Regions from separate parts of the Variovorax sp. J31P207 genome, predicted to be linked through region 1. Evidence: predicted binding sites of a transcription regulator. Region 1 holds the regulator's gene; the other holds the start of a gene.
What was found. Region 1 encodes HrcA, which represses chaperone genes, less so after heat shock. Its sites were predicted from a motif close to TTAGCACTCNNNNNNNNNGAGTGCTAA; they were not measured.
Positions count from the first base shown of each region.

Region 2: the regulator HrcA is predicted to act here: its motif matches at 4,447-4,473, upstream of groES (co-chaperone GroES).

Region 1 covers NZ_JASZYN010000007.1:313,114-328,841, reverse strand. Annotated here, with positions in the region: gene QTI68_RS24630 (ribose-phosphate pyrophosphokinase) at 1-224, opposite strand, end outside; tRNA gene QTI68_RS24625 (tRNA-Gln) at 290-366, opposite strand; gene ispE (4-(cytidine 5'-diphospho)-2-C-methyl-D-erythritol kinase) at 439-1,305, opposite strand; gene QTI68_RS24615 (lipoprotein insertase outer membrane protein LolB) at 1,302-1,796, opposite strand; gene QTI68_RS24610 (tetratricopeptide repeat protein) at 1,793-3,583, opposite strand; gene mutM (bifunctional DNA-formamidopyrimidine glycosylase/DNA-(apurinic or apyrimidinic site) lyase) at 3,667-4,482, shown strand; gene QTI68_RS24600 (dynamin family protein) at 4,555-6,513, shown strand; gene mutY (A/G-specific adenine glycosylase) at 6,503-7,567, shown strand; gene rapZ (RNase adapter RapZ) at 7,578-8,453, opposite strand; gene recN (DNA repair protein RecN) at 8,450-10,132, opposite strand; gene QTI68_RS24580 (NAD kinase) at 10,134-11,030, opposite strand; gene hrcA (heat-inducible transcriptional repressor HrcA) at 11,059-12,066, shown strand; tRNA gene QTI68_RS24570 (tRNA-Ile) at 12,103-12,179, shown strand; tRNA gene QTI68_RS24565 (tRNA-Arg) at 12,347-12,423, shown strand; gene QTI68_RS24560 (DUF6538 domain-containing protein) at 12,505-13,137, shown strand; gene QTI68_RS24555 (hypothetical protein) at 13,132-13,299, opposite strand; gene QTI68_RS24550 (galactosyl transferase) at 13,483-14,298, shown strand; gene QTI68_RS24545 (hypothetical protein) at 14,571-14,906, shown strand; gene QTI68_RS24540 (hypothetical protein) at 15,100-15,291, shown strand; gene QTI68_RS24535 (hypothetical protein) at 15,379-15,728, shown strand, end outside.
Region 2 covers NZ_JASZYN010000005.1:239,476-255,203, reverse strand. Annotated here, with positions in the region: gene tal (transaldolase) at 1-267, shown strand, start outside; gene pgi (glucose-6-phosphate isomerase) at 267-1,823, shown strand; gene QTI68_RS19115 (DUF805 domain-containing protein) at 1,905-2,255, shown strand; gene groL (chaperonin GroEL) at 2,337-3,992, opposite strand; gene groES (co-chaperone GroES) at 4,072-4,365, opposite strand; gene QTI68_RS19100 (hypothetical protein) at 4,633-4,881, opposite strand; gene pgm (phosphoglucomutase (alpha-D-glucose-1,6-bisphosphate-dependent)) at 4,905-6,560, opposite strand; gene QTI68_RS19090 (HAD family hydrolase) at 6,589-7,251, opposite strand; gene QTI68_RS19085 (phospholipase D family protein) at 7,262-8,833, opposite strand; gene QTI68_RS19080 (TonB-dependent receptor domain-containing protein) at 8,988-11,129, shown strand; gene QTI68_RS19075 (phosphoribosyltransferase) at 11,153-11,782, shown strand; gene metK (methionine adenosyltransferase) at 11,789-12,970, opposite strand; gene QTI68_RS19065 (lysophospholipid acyltransferase family protein) at 13,157-14,035, shown strand; gene QTI68_RS19060 (LpxL/LpxP family acyltransferase) at 14,032-14,919, shown strand; gene QTI68_RS19055 (alpha/beta fold hydrolase) at 14,977-15,728, opposite strand, start outside.

The DNA of each region.
Region 1 (15,728 bases):
AGCAGTTCCATCAGGTTTTCGTTGGTCGGGGCACAGGTCGACTGGACCACGAACACGTCGCGGGCGCGGACGTTCTGGTTGATCTCGACGGTGACTTCGCCGTCGGAGAAGCGACCGACCCGCGCGGCACCCAGCGAAGTGCCCAGGTTGTGCGAGATCTCGGCGGCAAGGCCCGGATTGGCGTTGCCGGTGAAAACCATGAAGTCAGGGTGTTGAGCCTGCATGAGTGCGTCCCGGCAATGCGAATTGGCTCTTTCGGGAGAGCCGCCAAAATTCTCGTGAGTGAATTTGGCAGGGGAGAAAGGATTCGAACCTTTGCATGCTGGAATCAAAATCCAGTGCCTTAACCAGCTTGGCGACTCCCCTACACGGGTCGACGACCAATGTCGCCAACCGATATATGTCGCATCAGATCGCGTGAGCGACCTGATTATCTTCTCAGACCGCCCAACCCACGAGGGGGTGAACGGCCAGGTTGCTGCATTTGCGAACCTGCCAGCCCTCGGGGGCCTCGGCGAGTTCCGCGTCATGCGGCATCGCTGCAAACACCGAACTTCCCGAACCGGTCATCCGCGCTTCGAGTCCTTGGTGGCCGAGCCATTCGATGGCTTCGGTGACCGCGGGACAAAGCCGCTGGGCAACTGGCTGCAGGTCGTTTCTGCCAAAGCCCCATCCTTTTTCGATCTGGCCCTGACGCGATTCGCTATGTGCAGCAAAGCCCGAGATTATAGCAGTAGGAGTTGCGCGTTGCAGATCCTCTGCTGAAAAAATCTGTCGGGTATCGAGTCCCTCGGGCGGTTTCACGACCGCGAAGCAGCCCGGCGGGAGCTCGACGGGCGTGATTATCTCGCCGATTCCCTCGACCCAGGCGTTGCGTCCGCGCAAGAAGAAAGGAACGTCGGCGCCCAGTGCGAGGCCGATGCGCTCGAGCGTCGCGAGCGGCAGGTTCAGCCCCCAGAGACGATTGAGGGCCAGCAGGCAGGTGGCCGCGTCGGAAGAGCCGCCGCCCATGCCGGCCTGGGCCGGCACCTGCTTGGCGACCCCGATGTGGGCCCCCAGCGGCGTTCGCGCCTCGGCTTGCAAGGCCCTGGCCGCGCGAACGACCAGGTCGTCGGCCGGCAGCGGGGTGGTCAGGTCCTCGCGGCTGATCGCGCCATCGGCGCGGCACTCGACATGCAGCGTGTCGCACCAGTCGATCAGCATGAAGACCGACTGCAGCAGGTGGTAGCCGTCGGCGCGCCGGCCCGTGATGTGCAGGAAGAGATTGAGCTTGGCCGGTGCCGGCAGGTCGTAGAGCGCCTTCATGCGCGTTCGAAGACGATCCGCAGGTCGGCCCGGGGCGCCGGTGATTCACGCGTGGCCTGCAGGCGGCCCGCCGCCACTTGCGACAGGTCGGGCCGCCAGCCGGGCACCTGCTCGTCGCGGCCGGCCAGCCAGGCGAACAGCGCGCCGACCGGGATCGCGGCGCCGGTGGCGGCCTCGATCAGCGCGTCGACTGAGTCGTAGCGGCGGGTTTCGCTGCCGTTCCTGAGCACGGCCTCGCCGGGTGCCCAGTGGAGCTGGGCCAGGGTGCTGCCGATCGGGCTCGTGAGGATCAGGTCGCCGGCCCGCGGCGCACCGCGCAGTTCGAACAGGGCCGAGAAGCTCTGGCTGGCGTCGCCCTCGAGGCGCAGCGACAGGCGGCCGCTCCAGGCCTCGATGGCGGTGCCGGGTCCGGGCGCGCCGCCCGGACTCGCGCAGCCCGCCAGCACCAGCAGGCCGGCGCAGCCGGCCAGCAGCAACCCACGCCGGTTCAAAGCTTCACGTGCAGGCGCTTGAGCGTTTCCTGCAGCGTCTCGTTGTCCGCATCCGCGAGCGACGCTTCCTTCCAGATGCTCACCGCGCGATCGCGCTGGCCGGCGGCCCACAGCACCTCGCCCAGGTGGGCGCCGATCTCGGGGTCGGGCCGGCGCTTGTAGGCATCTTCGAGGATGCGCAGCGCCTCGGTCGTGTTGCCGAGCCGGTACTCGACCCAGCCCAGGCTGTCGGCGATGAACGGGTCTTCGGGCGCCAGCTGCACGGCCTTCTGGATCAGCGTGCGCGCCTCTTCGAGCCGCACCTTGCGATCGGCCAGCGAATAGCCGAGCGCGTTGTAGGCGTTCTGGTTGTCCGGCTTGAGTTCGATCACCCGGCGCAGCAGGCGCTCCATCTCGTCGAGGCGGTTGAGCTTCTCGGCCACCATGGCCTGGTCGTAGATCAGGTCGACGTCGGTCGGTGCCGCGGCGCTGGCCTGGGCCAGCATGTCGAAAGCGGCCTGGTATTGCTTGGCGTCGCGCAGCAGCTGCACTTCGGTGAGGAACTTCTGCTTCTTTTCGTCGGCGGTGCGTTCGGGCAGGCTGCGCACCAGTTCGCGGGCCTGCGGCAGCTTGCCCTGGCGGGCCAGCAGCGCGGCGCGGCGCGCCTGGGCGCCGACCAGGTCGTCGGTGCTGTCGATGCGGGCCAGCCAGCCGTCGGCAGCGGTGAAATCCTTGCGCCGCTCGGCCAGCTGCGCCATCAGCAGGTAGGCCTGGGTCAGGCCGCGCTCGCGCCCTTCCGGGTCGCGAATGTCGGGCGCGAGCGAGATGAAGCGGTTGAGCGAGGTTTCGGCCGCCTTGTCCTGGCGCGCCTGGGTCTGCAGGCTGCCGAGCAGCAGCCAGGGTTCGGGCAGCTCGGGGCGGGCGGCGGTGAGGGCGGCGAGCTCGCTCGAGGCCTCGGCGTAGCGGCGGCCCTCGACCAGGGCGCGGGCATAGCCCACGCGCATTTCGGGCAGGACCTTGGGGCCGGCGAGGTAGCGCTTGACGATCGGCTCGGCCAGCGGCTGGCCCGGATCCATGATCTCGAGCGCCAGCATGGCCGGGCCTTCGGAGGCTGGATCCAGCTGCTGGCCCTTGATGGCGGCGTCGAGCGCGCCGGAGGTGTCGCCGGCGGCCAGCCGCAGCCGGCCGACGGTGGCCCAGGCGGCGCCCGCGGTGGCGGGGTTCGCCAGTTCGTCGACCAGCGCCTGTTCGACCACCGAGGCGGCGAGTTTCTTGTCGGTGGCCCGCGAATAGTTGCGCGCGATCACGGCCATCAGGAACGGACGCTCGATCTGCGGCGTGGCGGCGATCTCGGCCCGCAGCGGCTCGACCGTATCGGCGATGCGGTTCAGCGCGATCAGTATCTGCAGCTCGACGCGGCGCGCCTCGCGCGACTCGGGCAGGCTGTCCTTCCAGGCCCGGGCGGCTTCGAGGGCCGAGTCCCCGGAGCGCGACTGCAGCGCGATCTCGACCGCGCGCTGGAACAGCTTGCCGTCGCGGGCGCGGCGGGCGGCGTCGAGCACCAGGCCGTAGGCGGCGCCTGGGTCGGAGCGGGCGCTGAGCTCGCCCAGCAGCACTTCGTAGAACAGGTCGGCGGTCATCGCCGAGGGCTGGGCGGGGGCGCTGGACTTGGCGGATTCCGGCGTTGCAGCAGCCTGTGCCGGATCGACGAGAGGGGCGGGGGGCGGGGTCTGGCCTTGCGCCGCAAGCGCGATCAGGGCCAGGAAAGCGGCCGCCGCAAGGCGGGATCGGCGGAGCGTGAAGGTCATCGCAGCCATAATAATCCAAGGCTTTTGCGCCATGGGACGTGGGGTCTCAACGCCGGCGTTTTTTCGTGTCAGCCTGCTCGCCCATGCCAGAACTCCCCGAAGTCGAAGTCACCCGCCGCGGATTCGCGGATCGCATCGCGGGCGCCCGGATCGAGGCGGTGCGGGTCGGCAAGCCGCTGCGCTGGGCGCTGGCGGTCGAGCCCGGCGACCTGGTGGGGCGCAGCGTGCTCGGCGTGCGCCGGCGCGGCAAGTACCTGCTGGTCGATCTCGACGCCGGCCTGCTGCTGATGCACCTGGGCATGTCGGGCAGCCTGCGCTTCGACACCGCCTTGCCGGCGCCCGGCACGCACGATCACTTCGACCTCGTCACCAGCCGCGGCACCTTGCGGCTCAACGACCCGCGCCGCTTCGGCGCCGTGGTCTACGTCGAGGACGAGGCTTCGCCGCTGGCGCGCAAGCTGCTCGGCGGACTCGGCATGGAGCCGTTGGGCGACGGCTTCGACTTCGAGGCCTTCCATGCCGGCCTGCGCCGCCGCCGGGCCCCGATCAAGCAGGTGCTGCTGGCCGGCGACGTGGTGGTGGGCGTGGGCAACATCTATGCCTCGGAAGCCCTCTTCCTGGCCGGCATCCGGCCGACCTTGTCAGCCGCGCGCATCAGCCGGCCCAGGGCGCTGCGCCTGCATGCGGCGGTGCGCGACATCCTGGCGCGAGCGGTCGAGCGCGGCGGCAGCACGCTGCGCGATTTCTCCAACGTCGACGGCCAGAGCGGCTATTTCCAGCTCGAGGCCACGGTCTACGGGCGCAAGGGCGAGCCGTGTCGGGTCTGCGCGACACCGGTGCGGATGATGCGCCAGGGCCAGCGGGCCACGTATTTCTGCCCAGTGTGCCAAAAGCACTGAATCCCAACGGCGAATGACGCGGTATGCAGCCTGCGATGCTATATTTTGTAAGTCGCCCTTACAAACCCTGCCTTGACCGATTCCTTCAATCAGCAATTCGACAAGCACGGCGCTTGGCGGCGCAACTTCGCGCACCGCCTCAAGTGGTTGTCCCGCTGGCTGAATGAAAACGACCTGCTGAACCAGAGCGTCGCCGAGCGGCTGCGCGACCTGGAGTCGCAGTTGCGCACCAGCAAGGTCATGGTGGCTTTCGTGGCCGAGTTCTCGCGCGGCAAGTCCGAGCTGATCAACGCCATCTTCTTCGCCGGCTACGGGCGCCGGATCATGCCGGCCAGCGCCGGCCGCACGACCATGTGCCCGACCGAGCTGGGCTACGACCCGGCGCTGCAGCCGAGCCTGCGCCTGCTGCCGATCGAAACCCGGCTCGAGGCCCATTCGCTCGCCCATTGGCGCGACGAGCCCGAGCGCTGGACCGAGATCGCGATCGACGTCGAGAACGCCGAACTGCTGTCGCAGGCGATGAGCAAGGTCGCCGAGGTGCGCTGGGTGCCGCTCGAGGAAGCGCGCGCGCTCGGCTTCTGGAGCGACGACGTGCCCGACGACAACCCGGTGCCCGATGCCGATGGCCGGGTCGAGATCCCGCGCTGGCGCCACGCGGTGCTGAACATGCCGCACCCGCTGCTGGAGCAGGGCCTGGTGATCCTCGACACGCCCGGACTGAACGCGATCGGCGCCGAGCCCGAACTGACGGTCAGCCTGATTCCGCAGGCCCATGCGGTGGTCTTCATCCTCGGTGCCGACACCGGCGTGACCCGCTCCGACCTGGCCATCTGGCGCCAGCACCTGGTCACCGAGGGCGACCTGAGCGAGACCCGCATCGTGGTGCTCAACAAGATCGACACGATGTGGGACATCCTGAGCACGCCGGCCCAGATCGATGCCCAGATCCAGCGCCAGCGCAAGGGCGCCGCCGAGCTGCTGGGCGTGCCGCTGGCGCAGGTGCTGCCGGTGTCGGCGCAGAAGGGGCTGCAGGCCAAGATCCGCCGCGACGTGCCGCTGCTGCAGGCGAGCCGGCTGCCGGCGCTCGAGGCGGTGCTCGGCGAAGGCCTGCTCGGCAAGCGCGAGACCATGCTGCGGCTTGCCGTCGACGCCGGCATCGTCGCGCTCAGGACCGAGGCGGCGCGCATCCTCAACGTGCGCCAACGCGACCTGTCCGAACAGGCGCTGGAGTTGCAGGGCCTGCGCGGCAAGAACGGATCGGTGATCCGCCACATGCGCAGCCGCATCGAGGCGGAGCAGACCGAGTTCGAAGGCAGCAACACCCGCATCCTGGCGCTGCGCTCGGTGCAGGGCAAGCTGCTGCGCGAGGTCTATGCGGTGCTCGGCAGCACCGCGCTCAAGGCCGACATGGGTCGCCTGTCGGCCGCGCTGAAGCGCCGCGGCATCAAGTTCAGCGTGCGCAAGGTCTATGGCGAGACCTTCGAGTCGCTGCGCAACAACCTGCGCGAAGTGCAGGCGACCAGCGCCGAGATCCAGTCGATGCTGCACGCCACCTTCCGCCAGCTCAACGCCGAACACGGCTTCACGCTGCAGGCGCCGCCCGAGCCCGACCTGTCGGGCTTCGAGCAGCAGCTCGACCAGATCGAGCGCAGCCATATCCACTACCTGGGCGTGGGCAACATGCTCAAGCTGGCGCAGCCCGACTTCTGCGACAAGCTGGTGCGTGCGCTGGCGAGCCGGCTGCGGGTGGTCAACGAGGCGGCCATGACCGAGGTGGAGCGCTGGAGCAAGGGCGCCGGCGCCCAGCTCGACGCCCAGCTCAAGGAACGGCGCCGCAATTTCACCAAGCGCATCGAGGCCGTGGAGCGCATCCAGGGCGCGGCGGGCAATCTCGACGAGCGCCTGGCCGAGCTGTCGGCGCAGGAAGCCAACCTGGGCGAGCTGCACCGGCGGCTGGCCGAACTCACCACCTTGCTCGCGAGCAACGAAGCACCGCACGCCCCCGCGGTGCGGACCGAACTTGTCGCCTGAAGTCCCGCAGCGAAGCGCCACGGGCTTTGCCGGGCGGATCGTCGCCTGGCAGGCCAGCCACGGCCGCAGCGAACTGCCGTGGCAGAACACCCGGGACCCCTATCGCGTCTGGCTGTCCGAGGTGATGCTGCAGCAGACCCAGGTGAGCACCGTGCTCGGCTACTTCGCGCGCTTTCTCGAGCGGTTTCCGAACGTGGCCGCGCTCGCCGCGGGCACCGAGGACGAGGTGTTCGGGCTCTGGAGCGGGCTCGGCTACTACAGCCGCGCGCGCAACATGCACCGCTGCGCGCAAGAGGTGGTCTCGCGCTTCGGCGGCGAATTCCCGCGCACCGCGGCCGAGTTGCAGAGCTTGCCGGGCATCGGCCGCTCCACGGCCGCGGCCATCGCGGCCTTTTGCTTCGGCGAGCGGGTCGCGATCCTGGACGGCAATGTCAAGCGGGTGCTCACGCGGCTGCTGGCATTTGACGGCGACCTGTCGTCCGCTGCCCAGGAGCGACTGCTGTGGAACGAGGCCACCGGGCTGCTGCCGCCGGCCGAGGATCGAAAGGCCATCGCTCGCTACACCCAGGGGCTGATGGACCTGGGCGCCACCGTCTGCCTGCCGCGCAAGCCGAGTTGCATGATCTGCCCGGTGAGCGACCTGTGCGCGGCGCGCAAGCAGGGTGCGCCCGAGCGCTACCCGGTCAAGACCCGCAAGCTGCGGCGCAGCGCGCAGTCGCTCTGGATGCTGCTGGCGCACGACGTCGATGGGCGCGTGTGGCTGGAAAAGCGGCCCGCGCGCGGGATCTGGGCCGGCCTCTACAGCCTGCCGGTATTCGACAGCCGCGAGGCGCTGTTGGAGACCCTGGGCGCCCGGGACCACGCCGGCGCCCGCGACGAACCGGCCTTCGTGCACGTGCTGACCCACAAGGACCTGCATCTGCATCCGGTCGCCGTCCACAGCCGTGGCGTGCGGCCGCTGGCGGACACGGGCGGCTGGTTCGCGGGCGCCGAATGGCGCGGCCTGGGACTGCCGGCGCCGGTGCGCAAGCTGCTGGGCAGCGAGCGCGGCTGAGGCCGGACGCTCAAGCCCCGTCGAGTTCGCGGTGGCGCTTGAGCGCCGCCCAGCGTTCGCCGAAGCCGCGCGCCAGCTGCTCGACCAGGAACACCGACCGGTGCTGGCCGCCGGTGCAGCCGATCGCCACCGTGACGTAGCTGCGATGGTCGCGCGCCAGCGCATCGAGCCAGCGCTGCAGGAACTGCTCGATGTCGCCGTACATGCGCGCCACGTCCTCGTGCTCGCGCAGCCACTCGATGACGGGCGTGTCGCGCCCGGTCAGGGCGCGCAGGGCCGGCACGTAGTGCGGATTGGGCAGCATGCGGACGTCGAACACGAAGTCGGCATCGAGCGGCACGCCGCGCTTGAAGGCGAAGGACTCGAACACCAGCGTCAGCGCGCTGTCGGGCGCCGAGATCAGCGCCTTGACGTAGCTCTGGAGCTGCGGCGGCCGGATGATGCTGGTGTCGACCACGTCGGCGCCGTCGCGCAGGTCGGCGAGCAGCTCCCGTTCGAGCTCGATCGCCTGCATCAGCACGCGCTGCTGCTCGGGCATGTCGGTGCGGCCTTCCTGGCGCGACAGCGGATGGCGGCGCCGCGTTTCGGAATAGCGGCGCACCAGCGCATCGGTGGTGGCGTCGAGGAACAGCGAGCGCAGCGAGACGCCCTGCTGGCGCAGCGCCTCCAGTTGCTGCGGCACCAGCGGCAGCGAGACGCCGCTGCGCACGTCCATCGCGATCGCCACCTTGGTGGCCTGCTGCTGCTGCTGCAGCGCGACGAAGGGCGACAGCAATTCGGGCGGCAGGTTGTCGACGCAGTAGTAGCCGGCGTCCTCGAGCGCGTGCAGCGCGACGGACTTGCCGGAACCGGACATCCCGGTGATGAGGACCAGTTCGAGGTTCACGATGCCGCGGCCTCCGTCTTCTGGCCCAGCATCTCGCGCGCATGGGCGAGCGAGGTGCGCGAGACGCGTTCGCCGCCGAGCATCCGTGCGACTTCCTGCGCCCGGCCCTCGGCGTCGAGCACCGCGACGCTGCTTTCGGTGCGTGCGGCGTCCTGTCCCTTGGCAGCGGTCTGCCGCTTGGCCACCACGAGATGGTGGTCGGCGCAGGCCGCCACCTGCGGCAGGTGGGTCACGGCCAGGACCTGGCGGTCGCGGCCGAGCTGCTTCATGAGCCGGCCGACGGTCTCCGCCACCGCACCGCCGACGCCGGCATCGACCTCGTCGAAGATCAGGGTCTGGGCGGCACCGAGTTCGCTGGTCGTGACTGCGATGGCCAGGGCGATGCGCGACAGCTCGCCGCCGGAGGCCACCTTGCCGATCGAGCGCGGCGTGCTGCCGGCATGGCCGCTGACCAGGAACGAGATCTCCTCGAGACCGGCGCGGCTGGGTTGCGCCAGCGGCTGCAGCGCGACCTCGAAGCGGCCGCCCTTCATGCCGAGCTCCTGCATGGCCTGCGTGACCGCCTGCGAGAGCTTCGGCGCCGCCTGCTTGCGGGCCTTGGCCAGCGCCTTGGCCTCTTTCAGGTAGGCCTGCCGCGCCGATTGTTCGGTGCGCTCGAGCGCGTCGAGGTCGCTCTGCGCATCGAGGGCCTTCAGTTCGGCCTGCCAGCCCGCCAGCAGGGCCGGCAGTTCGGCCGGCGGACGCCGGTAACGGCGCGCCAACGACATCCAGCTGCCCATGCGCTCGTCCAGTTCGGCCAGCCGCTCCGGGTCGGTGTCGGCCTGGCGCAGGTAGCTGTGCAGCGAGTGCGCGGCATCCGAGGCCTGCGCCACGCTCGAGGCCAGCACCTCGCCCAGCGCCTTGAATTCGGGTTCGATGTGCTCGCAGTTCTGCAGCAGCGCGACGGCGCGGCTCAGGGCCGCCAGGGCGCCGCTGTCGTCGTCCTCGAGGGCGCTGGCGGCGCCTTCGGCGGCATCGATCAGGGCCTGGGCATTCGAGATCCGGGTGTGGCTGGCCGACAGCTCTTCCCATTCGTCCTCGCCAGGCGCCAGCTTGGCGACCTCGGCGACCTGCCACTGGAGGCGCTCGCGCTCGCGCTGCAGCGAATCCTGGGCCGAACGGGCGGTGTCGAGCGCGCCGATCGCCTGCCGCCAGGCCTGCCAGGCGCTGTCGAGCGCGCCGGTGTCGACGCCGGCATAGGCATCCAGCAGGCCGCGCACGGCCTCGGGGCGGGTCAGGCTTTGCCAGGCGTGCTGGCCATGGATGTCGAGCAGCCGGTCGCCGAGCTCGCGCAGCTGGGTGGCCGTTGCCGGGCTGCCGTTGATCCAGCCGCGGCTGCGGCCCTGCAGGTCGACCGTGCGGCGCAGCAGCAGGGCGTCGCCGGCCTCGAAGCCGCCTTCGTCCAGCCAGCCGGCCAGGTCCGGGTCGGCGTCGAACTCGGCGCTGACGTCGAGCCGATCGGCACCCTCGCGCACCGCGCCGGCATCGGCCCGGTTGCCGAGCGCCAGCTGCAGCGCATCGATGAGGATCGACTTGCCGGCACCGGTCTCGCCGGTGAGCACCGTGAATCCGGCCGAGAAATCGAGTTCGAGGGCCCGCACGATCACGAAGTCCCGCAGCGCAATGCGCCTCAACGCCATCTCAAGATCCCCCTTCGTTCCAATGCAGTTTCTTGCGCAAGGTGTCGAAATAGCTCCAGCCCTTGGGGTGCAGGAAGCGCACCCGGTAGTCCGAGCGGCGCACCATCACCTGGTCGCCGATGGCCAGCGAGGCCAGCGACTGCATGTCGAAATTGGCGCTCGCATCGCGACCGCCCACCAGTTCCATCGTGACCTCGTCGGCGTCGGGCAGCAGCAGCGGCCGGTTCGACAGCGTGTGCGGCGCGATCGGCACCAGCACCCAGCCGCGCACCGCCGGATGCAGCAGCGGCCCGCCGGCCGACAGGGCATAGGCGGTCGAGCCGGTGGGCGTCGAGATGATCATGCCGTCGGCGCGCTGGTTGGCCACGAAGTGGCGGCCGACCGTGACCCGCAGCTCGACCATGCCCGAGGTGGCGCCCCGGTTGACCACGACGTCGTTCATGGCCAGGGTGTCGAACACCGACTGGCCGTCGCGGATCACCTTGGCCTGCATCAGGGTGCGCAGGTCTTCCTCGTACTCGCCGGCCAGCATCGGGATCAGCGTCGCCTGGTAGTTGTCGAGCGAGATGTCGGTGATGAAGCCGAGGCGGCCGCGGTTGATGCCGATCAGCGGCACGTCGTGCGGCGCCAGCTGGCGGCCGATGCCCAGCATCGTGCCGTCGCCGCCGACCACCAGGCCCAGGTCGCATTGCTGGCCGATCTCTTCGACCGTCAGCGCCGGATAGGGGCCGGTTTCGACCGGGGCGGTCTGCGACTTCTCGACGAACACCTTGCAGCCCTGCGATTCGAGGAAGGTGCCGATGCCTTCCATCACGTCGTCGTGCGCGCCGCATTGCGCCCGGGCGCCGGAGGCCTGGTATTTACCGATCAGTGCGACATGCCGAAAGCGGGAGCTCATTCACAAATTACAACATTAAAATCATTCGATGCTGGACGACCGTGCCAAGTTGCTGCTGAAGACTCTCGTCGAGCGCTATATCGCCGACGGGCAGCCGGTCGGCTCGCGCACGCTTTCCCGTGCGCCGGGCCTGGATCTCTCGCCGGCGACGATCCGCAACGTGATGTCCGACCTCGAGGTGCTGGGGCTGATCGCAAGCCCCCACACCTCCGCGGGTCGGATCCCGACCGCGCGCGGCTACCGCCTCTTCGTCGACACCATGCTGACCGCCGAGCGCGAGCAGTTCGCGTCGGCGCCGAGCCTGGCCGCCGACCAGCCGCAGAAGGTGATCGCCAATGCGGCCCACCTGCTGTCGAACCTGTCGCAGTTCGTGGGCGTCGTGATGGCGCCGCGGCGGGCCTCGGTGTTCCGGCAGATCGAGTTCCTGCGGCTGTCGGACCGCCGGCTGCTGGTGATCATCGTGGCGCCCGACGGCGACGTCCAGAACCGGGTCATCTTCCCCGAGGTCGACTACACGCAGTCGCAGCTGGTCGAGGCCGCGAACTACATCAACGCCCATTTCGCCGGGCTGTCGATCGAGCAGGTGCGCGACCGGCTGCAGTCCGAGGTCGAGCAGCTGCGCGGCGAGATCGCGGCGCTGATGCAGGCCGCGGTGCAGGTCAGCTCCGAGGTCATGACCGAGGCCCAGGACGAAGTCGTGATCGCCGGCGAGCGCAACCTGCTGGCGGTCACCGATTTCTCCAGCGACATGGGCCATCTGCGGCGCGCCTTCGAGCTGTTCGAGCAGAAGACGCAGCTGATGCGCCTGCTCGATGTCTCGAGCCAGGCCGAGGGGGTGCGCATCTTCATCGGCGGCGAAAGCCAGGTCGTGCCCTTCGATGACCTGTCGATCGTCAGCGCGAACTACGAGGTCGATGGCCAGGTCGTCGGCACGCTGGGCGTGATCGGCCCGACCCGGATGCCGTACGAGCGAATGATCCAGATCGTCGACATCACGTCGAAGCTGGTCACCAACGCGCTGAGCCACCGCAAGTAGGAAAGGGCGCCGCGCCCACTAGAATCCCTGGCGCGTGGGCCGTTAGCTCAGTTGGTTAGAGCAGCGGACTCATAATCCGTTGGTCCCTGGTTCAAGCCCAGGACGGCCTACCACCCGACTCCTCGCGACGCATGGGTTAGACTCCATGTGCGATCGAGAGTCTTCGCAGACTCGGTCTTCCCCGGTGACAGCCCGGGACGAACCGTCCGCATGTCGTTGAGCTTCATTCCGGCTTCTGGCTGGAAAGGTAGCTGAAATGCATGCTATAATCGCAAGCTGTGCGGCTGTAGCTCAGTTGGATAGAGTACTTGGCTACGAACCAAGGGGTCGTGGGTTCAATTCCTGCCAGCCGCACCAACTCTCAGTAAGCCCCTGATTTTGTTAAGAAATCAGGGGCTTTCCTGTTTCACACAGCACCCTCATACAAAGGGTGCATCCGTGCAGAATCTCTTTCGACGCCCGTCGGGCGTCTACGTCATCCGTCTGACCGTTCCGGAAAGACTGCGATCCACCGTGGGCAAGCGCGAGTTCGTGTCATCGACAGGTACTCGGGATCTCGCGGTCGCCAAGATCCTGGCGGCCACGCAGTTGGCCCAGTGGAGGCAGCAGTTTTTCGACCTGGGCCGTTTGGCCCAAAACCAGCTTCCCATGGACTACGAGAGCATCCTCACGATCAGAGATGGTCATCCCGCGCTCGCATCGACCGGATACTTGAGCCTCGACCTGGCTGCGGCCGGTTCAGGCATCAACGTTCAGCTGTTGCTCCGGGTCGTCTCGGATGGTCGCCTCCGGCTGTTCCATCGTCCGAGCGCCAAGCGCCGCGTCGAGTCTGGGATGCTGGCACTGCCCGCCGACGGTGCTCAAGCCGTCGCAAGTTGCTTCTTGGCTGGCATAGACGAGGCCGAGGTCGTCGCCTTCGATGCGGATGAGGTTGGCGTCGTCTTCGTGCCGGACGATCTCGTCAGGGTCACCCGGAGTTCCGTCGAGCTTGCCACGGTCGAGGTCGACACGTTGCGGCGCTCCATGCACGCGAGAACCACGCCCGCATCAAGTATTCGACGCGCTTTATGAAAGAATCGATCGAGGCACAGGTATAAGGCTTTCCTCGGGCGCGAATGCCGTGCAACGCGGCCAGCCGTAGCCGCCACGGGTCTCGGCATGGATGGCCTTGATGTGCACCAGCAGCGCATCGTCGCTCAGATGGCGGCGCTGCGTGCCGGTGGCTTTGCGCACGAAGTGCTATGAGATGGTATTGCCCGCCTCCAAGGCGGTGACTCAAGCATTAAGAATGTGAACTTCCGTATTGTTTCTTGAGCGCGATCGGTTATAACCGCCGCTACCGCTGTTAACGTCTCGATACGTTTCTCGTCGAAACTGCACGCGCAGTCACTTCCATATGCCCATGGGGTTCTTTCAATGCTGACCTTCATCGTGCCTGTACGACATCCGCAAAATGCGCGGGACTGGTCGAGTGTCAAACAGGTACTCAAACAGACGGCCACCTCAATCGCTGGTCAGCAGTCAGATGAGTGGCGCGCGGTCGTGGTCGCAAATACTGGCTCGGACTTGCCGCCTTTGCCGCCGCGATTCAGCGTGGCTTGGGTCGATTTCCCGCCAAATCCGGCGCATGACGTGAATGTTCCGACACCGGAGGACAAGTTCGAAATATTCAGGTACGACAAGGGCCAGCGCGTCGCAGCGGGCTTGGTACACGCCCCCGATAGTGACTACTATATGGTGGTTGATGACGACGATTTCGTGTCCTCGCGCTTGGCAGGGTTCGCTGCGCGCCATCCAGATGAACACGGGTGGTATATCGGAAACGGTTATTGCTGGTCGGAAGGCAGCCAGTGGACTTTCGCCCACCCGACGCTCCACAAGGCCTGCGGTACGACCCACATCTTGCATCGGGACTTGATGAAGATTCCACTGTCGGTGGCTGATGCGCCACGGCCACATGTGCGCTGGTTAGGGCAACACGGTCAAACTACGGAAGATCTCGTCGCTGCGGGGACACCGCTCCAACTCTTGCCGTTCCCTGGATCCGTGTATCGCATCGGGCACAGCAATGCTCACAGCTTGTCGCGTTCCATCTGGCGAACATTCATTTTGCGCAAGAATGTGCTGATGCGACCATACCTTCTGGTTCGCAATTCGCTACGCCTGAAACGCCTGACTCCAGCGCTGATCCGCGAATTCGGAATGGGCGAAGCAGTTGGCAAGAGCCGTTGACCTGAAGTATGGATTGTGGCGGAGTCGTCGGGCTGTTGAAACTGCTCATTAACTGGTGCTGTGTGCCAGGGGCGGCAGTCGTGGGTTCAATTCCTGCCAGCCGCACCACTCTCTCGAATGGCCTAGAGGATCATCTCCTCTAGGCCATTTTCTTTTGCGGGTCGTCAAGGACCCCGCCGTCGCCTCGACCCTTTGCCATCCGCCTGCCATCCGACGACACTGCGCAGCACGTCGCGCGCGACAGCCATGATGAATTCGAGGAGAGCATCCGAATGCGCATCGTCAACGACAGCGAGCACTGCCGCCGCTGGTGGGTTGGCTCCCGGGCCGGCGACGCCGTCCAGCGGGCGCTCGACGCCAACGCCGATGGCGCCATCACCCTCGGCGATTTCGTCGCCTGGGCCGTCTACATCTTCCATCTCCCCGCCTACACGGGAATGATCATCGTCGACAGCTTTCCGCTGGTGGCGCAGTTCTTTGCCGTCGACTGCAGGACCGGGTTCGGCTGGGGCGGCACGCTCTTCAGCCTCGTCGCCTGGGCCCTGCTGGCCACCAGCGTCGCAACGCCATCGAAGCCAACCGCCGCCAGGACCCGGAACCAGCCCTGAAAGTGCTGCTTTTGGAGGCACCGTGTCGCAGGCCCCGCCAGGCAACGATCTCGACCGAAGTCGGCACGGTTTTCCCCAGCATTGTCCCCAGGAATAAGGGAAAACCCGAGACTGGCCGATATGCCATCGCGGCCCGGCCGGACGGCTTATGGGCCACGCAAGGTGCCGCGGCCAGAATCAGCGGATGGAGTCGATGAGCGATGAAGAACTCGCCGCAGCGGCGTATGTGCAGCGAAAGCGGGCGGAGCTTGGCGATCCCGATGCCTTGAAGGCGGCGCATCGGCTGGAGGCGGAGTTGCGAAGGCGGCTCGGGTCGACGCCGTCGGGTCACGGGCCGCTCGAGCCGGAGGTCCGGCCGGCACGGCCCTGGTGGCGCTTCTGGTAGGCGATGCTTGCGCTCTTCGTGTGCCTTGGCAACTCGGCCGCTTGGCGGCAGACTGCGCATCCCCTATGTCCAACCGGGAGTGGCACGATGAACTCAGTCCTTCGTTCAACAGTGGGTGCGTTGCTGGCTGGCGGCGCGATGCTGGGCGCGCTGTCCGCGCAGGCCCAGTCCAACGCGCCCAATTGCGAGGATCCCCGCGTCGACCGGACCGCCTGCTATCGCGAGAAGGCGGCCGCCCAGGAAGCGAAGCGCCAAGGCCAGCTGAACAGTCCTGGCGGCTACGACCAGAATGCGCTTGCACGCTGCAAGCGGCAGCCTGCCAGTGCCCGTGAGGCCTGCGAGAAGCGCGTGCTCGGCACCGGCAACACCACGGTCAGCGGCAGCGTGCAGGGCGGTGGCAAGCTCCGCCGCACCGAAGTGCCGGTGCCGGCGCCGAA
Region 2 (15,728 bases), on a different contig from region 1:
GTCGGCCAGATCGCCGCGCTGGCTGGCTGCGACCTGCTGACCATCAGCCCCGAACTGCTGGCCGAGCTGGCCGCCAGCGAGGCCCCGCTCCCGCATGCGCTCGACGCCGAGGCGGCCCAGCGCCTGGAGATCCCGAAGGTGTCGCTCGACCAGGCCGCGTTCCGCTTCGCGCTGAACGAGGACGCCATGGCGACCGAGAAGCTGGCCGAGGGCATCCGTGCCTTCGCGGCCGATGCCGTGAAACTCGAAAAACTGATGGAGGCGTGATGACCCACATTCGCTGCGACGGCACGGCTGCCTGGGCCACGCTCCAGAAGCACTACGACAGCGTCGGCCTCGCATTCGACATGCGCCAGGCCTTCGCGAACGATCCGGGGCGTTTCGCGGCGCTGAGCCAGTCGGCACCGCACGTCTTCGCCGACCTGTCGAAGAACCTCCTCGATGCGCGTACCGAGCAGCTGCTGCTCGACGTTGCGCGCGAATCGGGGCTGGAGGCGCACCGCGACGCGATGTTCGCGGGCCGCCACATCAACGCGACCGAAGACCGCGCGGTGCTGCATACCTTGCTGCGCCGCCCGGCTTCCGCGCCGGTGGGCGGCGACCTGGCCGCGGCCTTCGGCGACGTCCAGGCCACGCTCGATGCGATGCTCGCCTACGCCGAGAAAGTGCGCGCGGACTCGACCATCACCGACGTCGTCAACATCGGCATTGGGGGTTCCGACCTCGGGCCGCAGATGGCGGTGCTGGCGCTCGACCAGTTCGTCGCGCCGGGCAAGCGCTTTCATTTCGTCTCGAACGTCGACGGCCACGAACTGGCCGGCATCCTGCGCGGGCTGGCGCCCGAGCACACGCTGTTCCTGATCGCCTCGAAGACCTTCACCACGGCCGAAACCATGGCCAACGCGCAGTCGGCCAAGCGCTGGTTCGAGCAGTCGGGCGGCGTCGACATCGCGCGCCACTTCGCGGCGCTCACCACCAATGTCGCGGCCGCGAAGGCCTTCGGCATCGACACCACCTTCGGTTTCTGGGACTGGGTCGGCGGCCGCTATTCGATGTGGTCGGCCATCGGGCTGCCGATCGCGCTGGCGATCGGCGCGGACGGCTTCCGGGGCCTGCTGGCCGGCGCGCATGCGATGGACGAGCACTTCCGCACCGCCCCGCTGGCGCAGAACCTGCCGGTGCGGCTCGGCCTGCTCGACGTCTGGTATCGCAATTTCCATCGGTTCACGACCCGCAGCATCGCGCCCTACCACAGCGCGCTGAAGCGCCTGCCGGCCTACCTGCAGCAGCTCGAGATGGAAAGCAACGGCAAGCAGGTCGACATGGCTGGCCAGCTGCTCACCTTCGGCACCTCGCCGGTGTTGTGGGGCGAGCCCGGCACCAACGGGCAGCATGCGTATTTCCAGATGCTGCACCAGGGCACCGACGTGACGCCGCTGGAGTTCATCGCGGTGCGTGACGCGGCGCACGATCTCCCCGGCCACCATTCCAAGCTGCTGGCCAATGCGCTGGCGCAGGCGCAGGCGCTCATGGTCGGCCAGCGCGACGCCGGCGGCCACAAGAACTTTCCCGGCAACCGGCCGAGCACCTTCTTCGTCTTCGAGCAGCTGACGCCGGAGTCGCTCGGCGCCTTCCTGGCCCTGTACGAACACCGCGTGTTCACCAGCGGCGCGCTCTGGGGCATCAACAGCTTCGACCAGTGGGGCGTCGAGCTCGGCAAGGTGCTGGCCAGGGACATCGAGCCGCGGCTGGCGTCGGGCGACGTGGCGGGGCTGGACGCCTCCACGGCCGGGCTGCTGGCGCGGCTTCGCCCGCGCGCCTAGCTTTCGTCATCACCGGGAGCAGGCTGCTCGATATGATGATTGCGGGGTTGTCCCGTGGGAAAACATCAAGAGGAGTTGCTCATGAACTTTCAACAGGCGGTCCAGACCTGCTTTCGCAAGTACGTCGAGTTTTCCGGCCGGGCGACCCGGCCCGAATACTGGTGGTTCATCCTGGCCTATGTCATCTCGGCCTTCGTGGCGGGTTTCATCCACGAGTTCCTGTACTACCTCGTGGTGCTGGCCTTCCTGCTGCCCCTGCTGGCGGTCGGCGCGCGGCGCCTGCATGACGTGGGCCGCAGCGCCTGGTTCCTGCTGCTCGGGCTGGTGCCGGTGATCGGCACCCTGGTGCTGCTCTATTTCATGGTCCAGCCCAGCCAGCCCGAGTCGAACGCCTACGGGCCGCCGTCCGGCGCCATGCCGGCCGGCGTCTGAGGCCGCGCCACCACCGGAACGAAAAAAAGCCCCGCAGCTCGCGCTGCGGGGCTTTTTGATTGGCTTGGCGCCGGGGGCCGATTACATGCCCATGCCGCCCATGCCGCCCATGCCGCCCATGTCGGGCATGCCGCCGCCGCCAGCACCGGCCTCGTCCTTCGGTGCGTCGGCGACCATCGCTTCGGTCGTCAGCAGCAGCGAGGACACCGAAGCGGCGTTCTGCAGTGCGGTGCGGGTCACCTTGGTCGGGTCCAGGATGCCCAGCTCGAGCATGTCGCCGTAGGTGTCGTTGGCGGCGTTGAAGCCGTAGTTGCCCTTGCCGGCCAACACAGCGTTCACCACCACCGAGGCTTCGCCGCCGGCGTTGTTGACGATCTCGCGCAGGGGCGCTTCGATGGCCTTGAGCACCAGCTTGATGCCGGCGTCCTGGTCGGCGTTGTCGCCCTTTAGCGAGTCGCCCACGGCTTGCTTGGCACGCAGCAGTGCCACGCCGCCGCCGGCCACGACGCCTTCTTCCACTGCAGCGCGGGTGGCGTGCAGGGCGTCTTCGACGCGAGCCTTCTTTTCCTTCATTTCGACTTCGGTGGCAGCGCCGACCTTGATCACGGCAACACCGCCGGCCAGCTTGGCCACGCGCTCTTGCAGCTTTTCGCGGTCGTAGTCGCTGGTCGCTTCTTCGATCTGCACGCGCACTTGCTTCACGCGGGCTTCGATGTCGCCAGCAGCGCCGGAGCCGTCGATGATGATGGTGTTTTCCTTGCCCACTTCGATGCGCTTGGCTTGGCCGAGGTCGGCCAGGGTCACCTTCTCGAGGGTCAGGCCCACTTCTTCAGCGATGACCTTGCCGCCCGTCAGGATGGCGATGTCTTCCAGCATGGCCTTGCGGCGGTCGCCGAAGCCAGGTGCCTTGACGGCCACGACCTTCAGGATGCCGCGGATCGTGTTCACGACCAGGGTCGCCAGGGCTTCGCCTTCGACTTCTTCGGCAATGATCAGCAGCGGACGGCCGGCCTTGGCGACTTGTTCCAGCGTCGGGAGCAGGTCGCGGATGTTGCTGATCTTCTTGTCGAACAGCAGCACGAAGGGGTTGTCCAGAATCGCGGATTGCTTTTCGGGGTTGTTGATGAAGTAGGGCGACAGGTAGCCGCGGTCGAACTGCATGCCTTCGACGACATCGAGTTCGCTGTCGAGCGACTTGCCGTCTTCGACGGTGATCACGCCTTCCTTGCCGACCTTGTCCATCGCGTCAGCGATGAGCTTGCCGATGGTTTCGTCGCTGTTGGCCGAGATCGAGCCGACTTGCGCGATTTCCTTCGAGGTGGTGGTGGCCTTGGAAGCCTTCTTCAGCTCGGCGACCAGGGCGGTGACCGCCTTGTCGATGCCGCGCTTCAGGTCCATCGGGTTCATGCCGGCGGCGACCAGCTTGAAGCCTTCGCGAACGATGGCCTGGGCCAGCACGGTCGCGGTGGTGGTGCCGTCACCGGCGTTGTCCGAAGTCTTGGAGGCCACTTCCTTCACGAGCTGGGCGCCCATGTTCTGGAGCTTGTCCTTGAGTTCGATTTCCTTGGCGACCGACACGCCGTCCTTGGTCACGGTGGGGGCGCCGAAGGAGCGCTCGAGCACCACGTTGCGGCCCTTGGGGCCCAGGGTCACTTTGACTGCGTTGGCGAGGATGTTCACACCTTCGACCATGCGCGCGCGGGCTTCGCCGCCGAAGACTACGTCTTTTGCTGCCATGAGATTTCTCCGAGAAAATTAATTGATCAGTTGGGGACAGAGCAGTCGCGCTTCGCGTCGACTGGTCTTTCCCGCAAAATTACTTGGCTTCAACGACCGCAAACAGGTCGTCTTCCTTCATGACCAGCAGTTCGTCGCCATCGACCTTGACGGTCTGGCCGCTGTACTTGCCGAACAGGACGCGGTCGCCGACCTTGATGTTCATCGAGATCAGGTCGCCCTTGTCGTTCTTCTTGCCAGGACCGACGGCGAGGACTTCACCCTGATCGGGCTTTTCGGCGGCGTTGTCGGGGATCACGATGCCCGAGGCGGTCTTGGTTTCGCTTTCAATGCGCTTGACGATCACGCGATCGTGCAAAGGACGAAGTTTCATTGCTTGCATCTCCTGATGGGAACGGGGTTGGGTCGGGCGTCGGCGTTGTGCCGATACCACATCGTTGGGCAGGCGGCGCTGTTAGCACTCAACTGCAACGAGTGCTAATCATAAGGGTGTTTTTTGGCTTTTCAAGGCGGAGAGACCGTTTTTGCAGGGACATGGGGCCGTAAGGGGCCCGGCAATATTCATGCGAAAACAAGACTTCACGATGAAGAATCCACCGCTGTCCGACTTCAGCGACCTGCTGCTTCGGGCGTGCGCGTTTCAGCTTCGCGGGGCGCTGGGCCGCAGCAGCGCCGCCAGCCGCGCGATGCCGCCGGTGCCGCTGGCCGCGCGGCCAATGAAGGCGCCGGCCGCGGCGCCGATCAGCGCCTTGCCGATCAGCGAGCGGCTGCGGCCCGTGGCCATCATCAGCAGCAGGCCGACGCCCAGCACGATCAGGTGCTCGCCCGGCAGGTCGGGCCGACGGGCATCGGCGTCCTTGACCGTCTGGATCAGAGAATCGAGATTCATGCGGACTCCCGCGCGTTGCGCCGTCAGGGGGTGGGTGAAATCGCCGCGTCGACGATGGTCTGGGCCTCGGCCAGGATCCGCTGCAGGTGCTCGGCGCCGCGGAAGCTCTCGCCATAGATCTTGTAGATGTCCTCGGTGCCCGACGGCCGGGCGGCGAACCAGCCGTTCTGCGCGATCACCTTGATGCCGCCGATCGCGCCGCCATTGCCGGGGGCATGGCTCAGCACGCTCTCGATCGGCTCGCCGGCCAGCTCGGTGGCGTGGAGCTGTTGCGGGCTCAGCGCCGACAGCTGTTTCTTCTGCTGCCGGCTGGCCGGGGCATCGATGCGGTTCGAGACCGGGTTGCCGAACTCGCTCGCCAGCTCGGCATAGAGCGCACCGGGGTCGCGGCCGGTGCGGGCGGTGATCTCGCCGGCCAGCAGCGCCGCGGTGATGCCGTCCTTGTCGGTGGTCCAGACCGAGCCGTCGCGGCGCAGGAAGGTGGCGCCGGCGCTTTCTTCGCCGACGAAGCCGAGCGAGCCGTCGACCAGGCCGTCCACGAACCACTTGAAGCCCACCGGCACTTCGTAGAGCCGGCGGCCGAGCCGCTTCGCCAGGGCATCGATCAGCCGCGTCGAGACCACCGTCTTGCCGACCGCCGCATCGGCGCCCCACTGCGGGCGGTGGCGGAACAGGTAGTCGATCGCGACCGACAGGTAGTGGTTGGGCTGCAGCAGGCCGGCGCTGCGGGTGACGATGCCATGGCGGTCGTGGTCGGTGTCGCAGGCGACGCCGACGTCGAAGCGGTCCTTGATGTCGAGCAGCCGCTGCATCGCGTAGGTCGACGACGGGTCCATGCGGATCTGGCCGTCCCAGTCGAGCGTCATGAAGGCGAAGCGCGGGTCGACCGTCTCGCTGACCACGCTGAGGTCGATCCGGTAGCGCTCGGCGATCGCGCCCCAGTAGTGGACCCCGGCACCGCCAAGCGGGTCGACGCCCATGCGCACGCCCGCTTCGCGGATCATGGCCATGTCGATCACGTTTTCCAGGTCGCCGACGTAGGCCGCCACGAAGTCATGGCGGTGCGTGGTGGCGGCCTTCAGGGCTCGCTCGTGCGGCATCCGGCGCACGCCCGCGAGCCCTTTCTCGAGGAAGCCATTGGCCGCCTCCTGCACCGGGCCCGTGATGTCCTGGCCGGCCGGCCCGCCATTGGGCGGGTTGTACTTGAAGCCGCCGTCGCGCGGCGGATTGTGCGAGGGCGTGACCACGATGCCGGCGGCCAGCCCGCTGCTGCGGCCGCGGTTGTAGGTGAGGATGGCATGCGAGAGCGCGGGTGTCGGCGTGTATTCGTCGCCGCTGGCCAGCATCACCTCGACACCGTTGGCGGCCAGCACTTCGAGCGCGCTGGCCGCGGCGGGGGCCGACAACGCGTGCGTGTCGATGCCGAGGTAGAGCGGCCCGTCGATGCCCTGGGCCCGGCGGTGGTCGCAGATCGCCTGGGTCATCGCCAGCACGTGCCATTCGTTGAACGAACGCTCGAAGGCGCAGCCGCGATGGCCCGAGGTGCCGAAGGCGACGCGTTCGGTCGCGACCCCCGGGTCGGGGCGCTCGGCGAGATAGGCGGCGAGCAGCGCGTCGACGTCGACGAGGCTGTCCGCGGGGGCCGGCTGGCCGGCAAGAGGGCTGAGTCGTGAGGCCATGAAAGCTCCTGGTCGATGTCCGAGTGTCTCAAAGGATGGGCCATTGGCGCAGTTCGACGATGCGTTCGATGGTGATGTCGGGGGCCGGATGACCGTCGAACGCCTGCGGGGCCAGCGCGTACTGGCCCTGGCGCGGAAAGACCGTCGTCAGCCGTTCGCCCCATCCGGCCTTCATCGCCGAGAGGATGCGCGGCTTGTCGTCGATCATCACGTAGTGGCGGGCCGGAAAGCGCTCCTGCACCGCATCCAGCATCAGCTCCTTGTGGATGTAGATCAGCACCCGCCCATCGACCGCCTGCCACAGGCCCGAGCGCTGCACCTTGCGCGGCTGGAAGACCGCGTCGCCATCCGACAGGATCACCGGCAGGCCGAAGCGCTGCAGGTGCGCGATGACTTGCAGGGCACCGGGGTAGAGCCGTTCGGCGAACGGGTAGTCGAGCAGGAAGCTCGACATCCGCAGCAGCCGCGGATCGCTCATGTCGGCGCCGGGACCGCCCAGGCGATAGCGTTGCAACGCACCCAGGTAGTCTGTGTAGCCGAGTTCGTCGCGCAGTTCCTCGAAACCGCGCCAGTAGCGCTCGGCCCCCACGGGGCCGAGGTCGTCGACCAGGCGGCGGCGCAGGTCGTCGAGCACGCCGTCGAAGTCGAGCAGCGTGTTGTCGACGTCGAGCAAGAAGACGATGTCCTGCATCCGCAAACTCCTAGAGCAAATCGCTCGGCACGAACCACGAGAACAGCAGCAGCTTGATCTTCACCAGCATGCTGGCCTCGGGCTCGTCGTCGTACACCGCGTTCTCGCCATCGGTGCTGATCCATTGGATCTGGTCGGTGCCGGGTTTCAGCCGCAGTTCGTACGCGCTTTCGACATTGTCGACCTGGTAGGCATCGAGCAGGCGGTGCGCGACCTCGAAGCTCTCCAGGCGCACCCCGAGCTCGGTGTTGATGTGGGCCGAACGGGGATCGAAGTTGAGCGAGCCGATCAGCGACCACTCGCGGTCGATCAGCGCCAGCTTGGCATGCAGGCGCCCGCGCGACTGGCGGAACACCTTGCGCAGGTTCAGGCTGCGCTTGATCTGCTCGGAGCTCACTTCGTAGAGGCGGACGCCGAGGCGGAGCATCTCGACCCGGTAGTTGTTGTAGTTGATGTTGACCAGCGGCTCGTCGGTGTCGGCCAGCGAGTTGGTGGCGACGCTGATGCGGACGTCGCGGGCGCGCAGCCGGGCGATCTGCGCCATGCCTTCCTCGCCGGGCAGGAAGTAGGGCGACACGATGTCGACGCTGGAGCGCGCCAGGTCGAGCTGCACCCGCATGCGCTCGGCCACGGTCGGGGGGCGGCGTTCGCTGGCCCACTCGCCGTCGTCGGTCTGCAGCGCCTTGGTGGGCGAGTCCGACACCGCGTTGGCCCGCGCCGGGATCATCTCGAACCGGCCCTGGGCGATCAGGCCGCCGAGCGGCGGGTCGCCGAACATGTCGGTCTCGGGTGGTGCCGGGGGCAACGGCGCTTCCTTGCGCGAGGTCCGCCGGTCGAACTCGGCCCGCAGCTCGGCGGTCGATTCGATCGCCGGCACGATGGTGTGCAGCGGGTAGACCACCTCGCTGTTCCAGTAGTTGTCGAAGATGGTCTGCAGCTCGGTCACGACCGGTCCGGCCAGCAGCATGTCGAGGTCGATGAAGTTGGCGCCCTCGCTGCGCAGGAAATACTCGTCCGCCAGGTTGCGCCCGCCCACGATCGCGAAGGCGCCATCGGCCATGAAGAGCTTGTTGTGCATGCGGTGGTTGAGCCGGCGGAAATCGGCCGCGAAGCCCATCCAGCGGGTGGCCGAATGGTCGCGTCCGGCCACGAAGGGGTTGAACAGCCGGATCTCCACGTTCGGCCAGGTGGCCAGGCCGAGCAGCAGCGGGTCCAGCTTGGTCGTGTAGAAGTCGTCCAGCAGCAGACGCACCCGCACCCCGCGCCGGGCGGCGTCGCGCAGCTCTCGCAGGATCAGCTTGCCGGTCTTGTCGTTGCCCAGCAGGTAGTACTGCAGGTCGAGCGAGGCCTGGGCCCGCCGGATCAGCTCCAGCCGCGCGTCCAGCGCGAAGGCGCCCTGCGCCAGCACCCGCGCGCCCGACAGGCTCTCGGGCGAGCTGTTGAAGGGCGCGGCGAGCCGGCCCAGCTCGTTGGACGTCGAGGCCGCAATGGCCGGGACATAGGGCGATGCGGGGACGGCCGGCAGCCCGGCGCAGGCCGACAGCAGGCAGGCGAGGGCGAGGACCAGACAGCGAAGCAGCATGGGGGAGACCGCGGCAAGGCGACCGGAAGGGGCTCCGCCCCGGATGGACGGCCAGCGGATCGTAGCCGTCCGGCCGTATTGTTGCGTCACGTCAGGTATCGGGTTTCTTCAGCCTTCGCTCATTGACCATGATGAGCAACGCAGAATCGCCGCGATGAAGTTCCCAGCCGCCCCCACCGCTTGCCTCCTGCTTGCAGCCTGGTTCCCGGCCCAGGCCCAGGCCCAGGAACAGGACCAGGCCCGGGACACCGGAAGCGCACCGACGCTGGGCGAGATCACGGTCTCCACACCGGCCGGTCCGACGCCCCTTTTTGATGTCGCCGGCTCGGTCGACCGGGTGGAGGGCGCGGCCATGCGCGACAGCCGGCTCGGCGTGAACCTGTCGGAAAGCCTGAGCGGCGTGCCCGGACTGCAGATCCAGAACCGGCAGAACTACGCGCAGGACCTGCAGATCTCGATCCGCGGCTTCGGCGCCCGCTCCACCTTCGGCGTGCGCGGCGTGCGGCTGTATGTCGACGGCATTCCGGCGACCCTGCCCGACGGCCAGGGCCAGACCTCCAACATCGACATCGGCTCCGTGGACCATGTCGAGGTGCTGCGCGGCCCGTTCTCGGCGCTCTACGGCAACTCCTCGGGCGGCGTGGTGCAGTCCTTCACCGAGACCGGCGAGGGGCCGCCCAAACTCGGCTTCTCGATGGCCGCGGCCAGCTTCGGCACGACCCGTACCGGGGTCATGGCCAGCGGCTCCTCCGGTGCGGTCGACTACCTCCTGAGCGCCGGGCGCTTCGAGACCGACGGCTACCGCGACCACAGCGCGGCCGATCGCGACATCGTCAACGGCAAGTTCGGCCTCGCGCTCGACGACGGCAGCCGGCTGACGCTGGTCGCCAACAGCGTGCACCTGAATGCCCAGGACCCGCTCGGGCTGACGGCCGAGCAGTACGCGCTGAACCGGCGCAGCGCGGCCGTCGCGACGCAGTTCGACACCCGCAAGAGCGTCGACCAGGCGCAGGCCGGCCTGACCTACGAGCGCCGCCTCGACGGCGACAACGCGCTGCGCATGATGGTCTACGGCGGCGAGCGCAAGACGTCGCAGCACCAGGCCATCCCGCCCTCCGCGCAGTCGAGCCCGACCAGCGCCGGCGGCGTGATCGGGCTGGATCGCGACTTTGGCGGGGCCGACCTGCGCTGGATCTCGCAGATGCGGCTGGCCGACCGGCCGTTCGAGCTCGTCGCCGGGCTGGAATACAACAAGCTGCGCGAGCACCGCACCGGCTACGAGAACTTCCTGGGACCAGTCGCGCGGCCGGTGCTGGGCGTCCAGGGGCGGTTGCGGCGCAACGAGATCAACGAGGTCTACAACCTCGACCCCTACGTGCAGGGCAACTGGCGCTTCGCCGATCGCTGGACGCTCGAGGCCGGCGTGCGCCGCAGCAGCGTGGATTTCGATTCGCAAGACCACTACATCGTCGGCGCCAACGGCAACGACAGCGGCAGCGCGCGCTACACCGAGACGCTGCCGGTGGCGTCGCTGCGCTACGAGGCGACGCGCGACCTTGCCCTCTACACCTCGGTGGGCCGAGGCTTCGAGACGCCGACGCTGAACGAGCTCTCGTACCGTCCCGACGGGCAGGGCGGGCTCAACTTCGCGCTGCAGCCGGCGGTCAACGACAGCGTCGAATTGGGCGCCAAGGCGCGCCTGGCGGGCGGCCTGCTCACGGCGGCGCTGTTCAAGACCCGGACCAGCGACGAAATCGTCACCGCCACCAACATCGGCGGCCGCGCCACGTTCCAGAACGCAGGCAGCACCACGCGCGACGGCTTCGAGCTGGCCTGGCAGCACGAGACCGAGGGCCACTGGCGCACCCAGCTGGCCTACACCTGGCTCGACGCCCGCTACAGCGACACCTTCTGCGCCACGGTGCCGTGCACGGCGGCGGGCCTGGTGCCGGGCGGCAACCGGATTCCGGGCATCGCGCCGCAAGCGCTGTTCGCCTCCTACGGCTGGGTGCCGCCCCAGGGCTGGCGTGCCGGCACCGAGCTGCGCGCGCTCTCGAGCATCGAGGCCAACGACCGCAACACGGTGAGCGCGCCGGGCTACGCGGTGGTCGCGCTGTTCGCGGGCTACGTCATGCAGTGGCAGCGCTGGGGCCTGAATGCCTTTGCGCGCATCGACAACCTGTTCGACCGCCAGTACATCGGCTCGGTGATCGTCAACGAGGGCAATGCCCGCTACTACGAGCCGGCACCGGGGCGCAACTGGACGATCGGCATGGGGGCGGCGTATCGTTTCTGAGTCCCGGACAGTGGGAGAAGCCCATGGAATTCAAGGATCGACGCGACGCCGGCCGTGCGCTCGCCAAGGCACTGGAAGCCTGGCGCGGGCGGCCCGACGTCTTGGTGCTGGCGCTGCCGCGCGGCGGCGTTCCGGTGGCCTGGGAAGTCGCCGGCGCGCTTGGCGCGCCACTCGATGTGCTGGTGGTGCGCAAGCTGGGTTTTCCGGGCCAGGAAGAGTATGCAATGGGCGCCATCGCATCCGGCGGCGTGCGCGTCATGGGTGAGGCGGACGCTGGCTGGCCGGTCTCGGCACGGGAGCTCGAAGCCGTCGTGGCGCGTGAACAGGCCGAACTGGTGCGGCGTGAGCAGCGCTATCGCGGCGGACGACCGCCGCTCGATCTGACCGGCCGCGTCCTGATCCTGGTGGACGACGGCCTCGCGACCGGTGCCACCATGAGCGCCGCGGTGCAGGCGGCGCGCGCGGGCAACCCGAAGCAGGTCATCGTCGCCGTGCCGGTGGCTTCGACCGAGGCCGTGCAAAGCCTGAGTGCGCTGGCCGACGAGGTGGTGTGCCTCTTCACGCCGAAGCACTTTCGTGCGGTGGGCCTCTGGTACCAGGACTTCGGGCAGACCTCCGATGAAGAGGTCTGCCGCCTGCTGGACGAAGGCTGAAAGGCCTTACAGCCCGGCGGCAGCGCGCAGCGCCTGCGCGTTGGCCGTGCTTTCCCAGGTGAACTCGGGCTCTTCGCGGCCGAAGTGGCCGTAGGCGGCCGTCTTGCCGTAGATCGGGCGCAGCAGGTCGAGCATCTGGATGATGCCCTTGGGACGCAGGTCGAAATGCTCCTGGACCAGTGCGGCGATCTTCTCGTCGGAGATGACGCCGGTGCCTTCGGTGTAGACCGTCACGTTCATCGGCTTGGCGACGCCGATCGCGTAGGCGACCTGGATCTGGCACTGGCGCGCCAGGCCGGCGGCCACGATGTTCTTGGCCACGTAGCGCGCGGCATAGGCGGCCGAGCGGTCGACCTTGCTCGGGTCCTTGCCCGAGAACGCGCCGCCGCCGTGCGGGCAGGCGCCGCCGTAGGTGTCGACGATGATCTTGCGGCCGGTCAGGCCGCAGTCGCCCTGTGGGCCGCCGATGACGAAGCGGCCGGTCGGGTTGATCAGGTAGCGCGTCTCCTTGAGCCACTCCTTGGGCAGCACGGGCTTGATGATTTCCTCGATCACGGCCTCGACGAACGAGGCCTTCATCTTGGTCGGCGTCTCGCTCTGGTCGGGGTGGTGCTGGGTCGAGAGCACCACGGTGTCGATGCTGTGCGGCTTGCCGTCGACATAGCGCATCGTGACCTGGCTCTTGGCGTCGGGACGCAGGAAGGGCAGGCGGCCGTCCTTGCGCAGCTGGGCCTGGCGCTCGACCAGCCGGTGGGCGTAGTAGATCGGCGCGGGCATCAGCTCGGGCGTCTCGTCGCAGGCGTAGCCGAACATCAGGCCCTGGTCGCCGGCGCCGGTGTTGAGGTGGTCGTCGCTGGCGTGATCGACGCCCTGGGCGATGTCGTTGGACTGCTTGTCGTAGCAGACCATCACGGCGCAGCCCTTGTAGTCGATGCCGTAGTCGGTGTTGTCGTAGCCGATGCGCTTGATGGTGTCGCGCGCCACCTGGATGTAGTCGACGTGCGCATTGGTCGTGATCTCGCCCGCGAGCACCACCAGGCCGGTGTTGGTCAGCGTCTCGGCGGCCACGCGCGAGCGCGGGTCCTGTTCGAAGATCGCGTCGAGGATCGCGTCCGAGATCTGGTCGGCTACCTTGTCGGGATGGCCTTCGGAGACGGATTCGGAAGTAAAGAGGAAATCGTTCGCCATGTGTTTCAAACTCCGTAGCAGCAGGTCAATTGGCGCGTTGCCAACCCGTTTCGGAGCTCTGGCGAACGCTTTAGCAGTGGTGTTTAACGTCGCCCTGCAAGTAGTTCCATAACTCGGCGACAATTTGCATTCTATCCGAGCCGCGCTGTACCCTGCGCGCGCGTCCATCTCCATCCCCATGTCTCGATGATTGCCTTGTTCAGATTGCTCGCCCGTGTTCCGCTGCCCGTGATGCATGCGGTGGGCGGCTGGTTGGGCTGGCTGGTCTGGTGGTTCGCACCCGACTACCGGCGCCGTTTCCGCGAGAACGCCGAGGCGGCGGGCTTCACGCCGGCGCAGTACCGCCCCGCGATCGCCGCCGCCGGCGCCATGGTCGGCGAACTGCCCTGGGTCTGGGCCCGTCCGCGCGACGAGAGCCTTTTGCCGCACATCGTGCGCTGGGACGGCATCGAGGCCTTCGAGGCCGCGCTGGCCGCGCGCAAGGGCGTGATCCTGGTGTCGCCGCACCTGGGCAGCTGGGAAACCTTCGGCCAGGCGGTGGGCGAGCGCTTCTTCAAGGACTACGGTCCGATCACGGCGCTGTTCCGGCCGGCGCGCAAGAAATTCATGGCCGACCTGATCGCCGGTTCGCGCGACCGGCCCGGGCTGCAGACCCTGCCGACCACCGTCTCCGGCGTGCGGGGCCTGATCCGAACGCTGCGCGGCGGCGGCTACACCGGGCTGCTGCCGGACCAGGTGCCGCCGCTGGGCCAGGGGGTCTGGGCACCGTTCCTGGGCCGCCCGGCCTACACGATGACCCTGCTGCCGCGGCTGGCGCAGCAGACCGGTGCCCGGGTCTTCCTCGGCGTCTGCGAGCGGCTGCCGCGCGGCGCCGGCTATGCGATCCGTTTCGTGCCCTTCGACGGCACCGCGATGAGCGACCCCAAGGCCACGCCGGAGGCCGCCGCCACGGCGATGAACGAAGGCATCGAGAAGTTGATCCGCAGCCTGCCGGGCCAGTACGTCTGGGACTACGCCCGCTACAAGCAGCCGCGCGCCGAGGCGGCGGTGGAGGCGGCGACATGAGCAAGCTCACTTCGAAGCTCGGCATCGGCTTCATGCGCGCACTGGCACACGTGCCGTTCCCGCTCGTGCGCGGCTTCGGGGCGGTGCTCGGGCGCGTGCTGCACGTGCTGGCAGTGCCGCGGCGGCGCGTGGTCGACACCAACCTGGCGCTGTGCTTTCCGAGCCGGTCGGAGGCCGAACGGCGCCGCATGGCGCGTCAGACCTTCGTCTACGTGGCGCAGTCCTGGTTCGACCGCAGCTGGCTCTGGCATGCGCCTGAGGCGGTGGTGGCGCGCCGCCTCAAGGTGGTGGGCGCGGCCGACGTGATCGAGGAGATCGCCCACGGCCACGAGCCGATGATCCTGTTCGCGCCGCATTTCTACGGCCTCGACGCCGCCGCCACGGCGCTCACGATGCACACCGACCGGCCGTCGACCACCATCTACACCACGCAGCGCGATCCGATGGTCGACCAGTGGGTCAGCGAGGGCCGCAAGCGCTTCGGCAACGTGATCACGCTGAACCGGGTCGACGGCATCAAGCCGATCGTCGCCGGCCTGCGCAAGGGCGGCCTGCTGTACCTGCTGCCGGACATGGACTTCGGCCGCGACCAGACGGTGTTCGTGCCCTTCTACGGCGTCCAGGCGGCCACCGTGCCCTCGCTGTCGCGCTTCGCGCGGCTGGGGCGGGCCAAGGTGGTGCCGGTGGTCTCGAAGCTCACCCGCGACGGCTACGAGATCGAGGTGCTGCCGGCCTGGGAGGACTTCCCGAGCGATGACGCGGTGGCCGACACCGCCCTCATGAACCAGCGCCTGCAGGGCTACATCGACACAATGCCGTCGCAGTACTACTGGGTGCATCGCCGGTTCAAGACCCGGCCGGAAGGCGAAGGTCCGGTCTATTAGGACTTTGCGGGACAGACCAAGAAACTGCGCAGCGGTTTTTGCTCTGTCCTCAACTGATCAGGAGCGGCGCAGGAAGGCCTCGATCTCGCCGGCGACGAACCGGGGCTGCTCATGCACCACCCAGTGCGTGGCGCCCGGCACCCGGACGATCTCGAGCTTCGGCACATAGTCCTCCAGGCCTTCCAGCAGCCCGGGCAGCAGCGCCTTGTCGTCGAGCGCCCACAGGACCAGGGTGGGCGCGGCGACCGTGAGCTTGTCGTGGGGCATGTCCGGCATCGCGGGCGCCGGCTGGCCGGGCATGGCCGGCTTCAGCGGCGTGACGCGATACAGGTTGCAGGCGCCCGTGAGGCCCGCATCCCAGACCTTGCGGTACTGGTCCTTGACCGGCTCCGTGAGCCAGCCGAAGCCATCAGCGCCGGCCTTCATGCCGAGGAACATGGGCCACATGCGGCGGTAGTCGTCGGCCGCCAGGAGCGTCTCGGCATCCGGCCGGGCCAGGAAGTTCATGTAGGCGCTCGCGGCCTGCTGGTCCGGGTTGTTCTGCAACTCGCGGGCGAAGGTGCCGGGATGCGGCGAGTTGATGATCACCAGGCGTCCCAGCCGGTCGCCGTGCCGGTTGCCGAAACCCCAGCCGAAGGCGCCGCCCCAGTCGTGCGCCACCAGCACCTCGATGCGGCCGGCCGGGTTCTCGCTGGCCGCCAGTTCGGCGAGGTCCTGCACCAGGAGGTGGGCCCGGTAGGCCGAGACCTCGGTGGGTGCGCTGGACTCTTCGAAGCCGCGCAGGTTCGGTGCGATGCAACGGAAGCCGC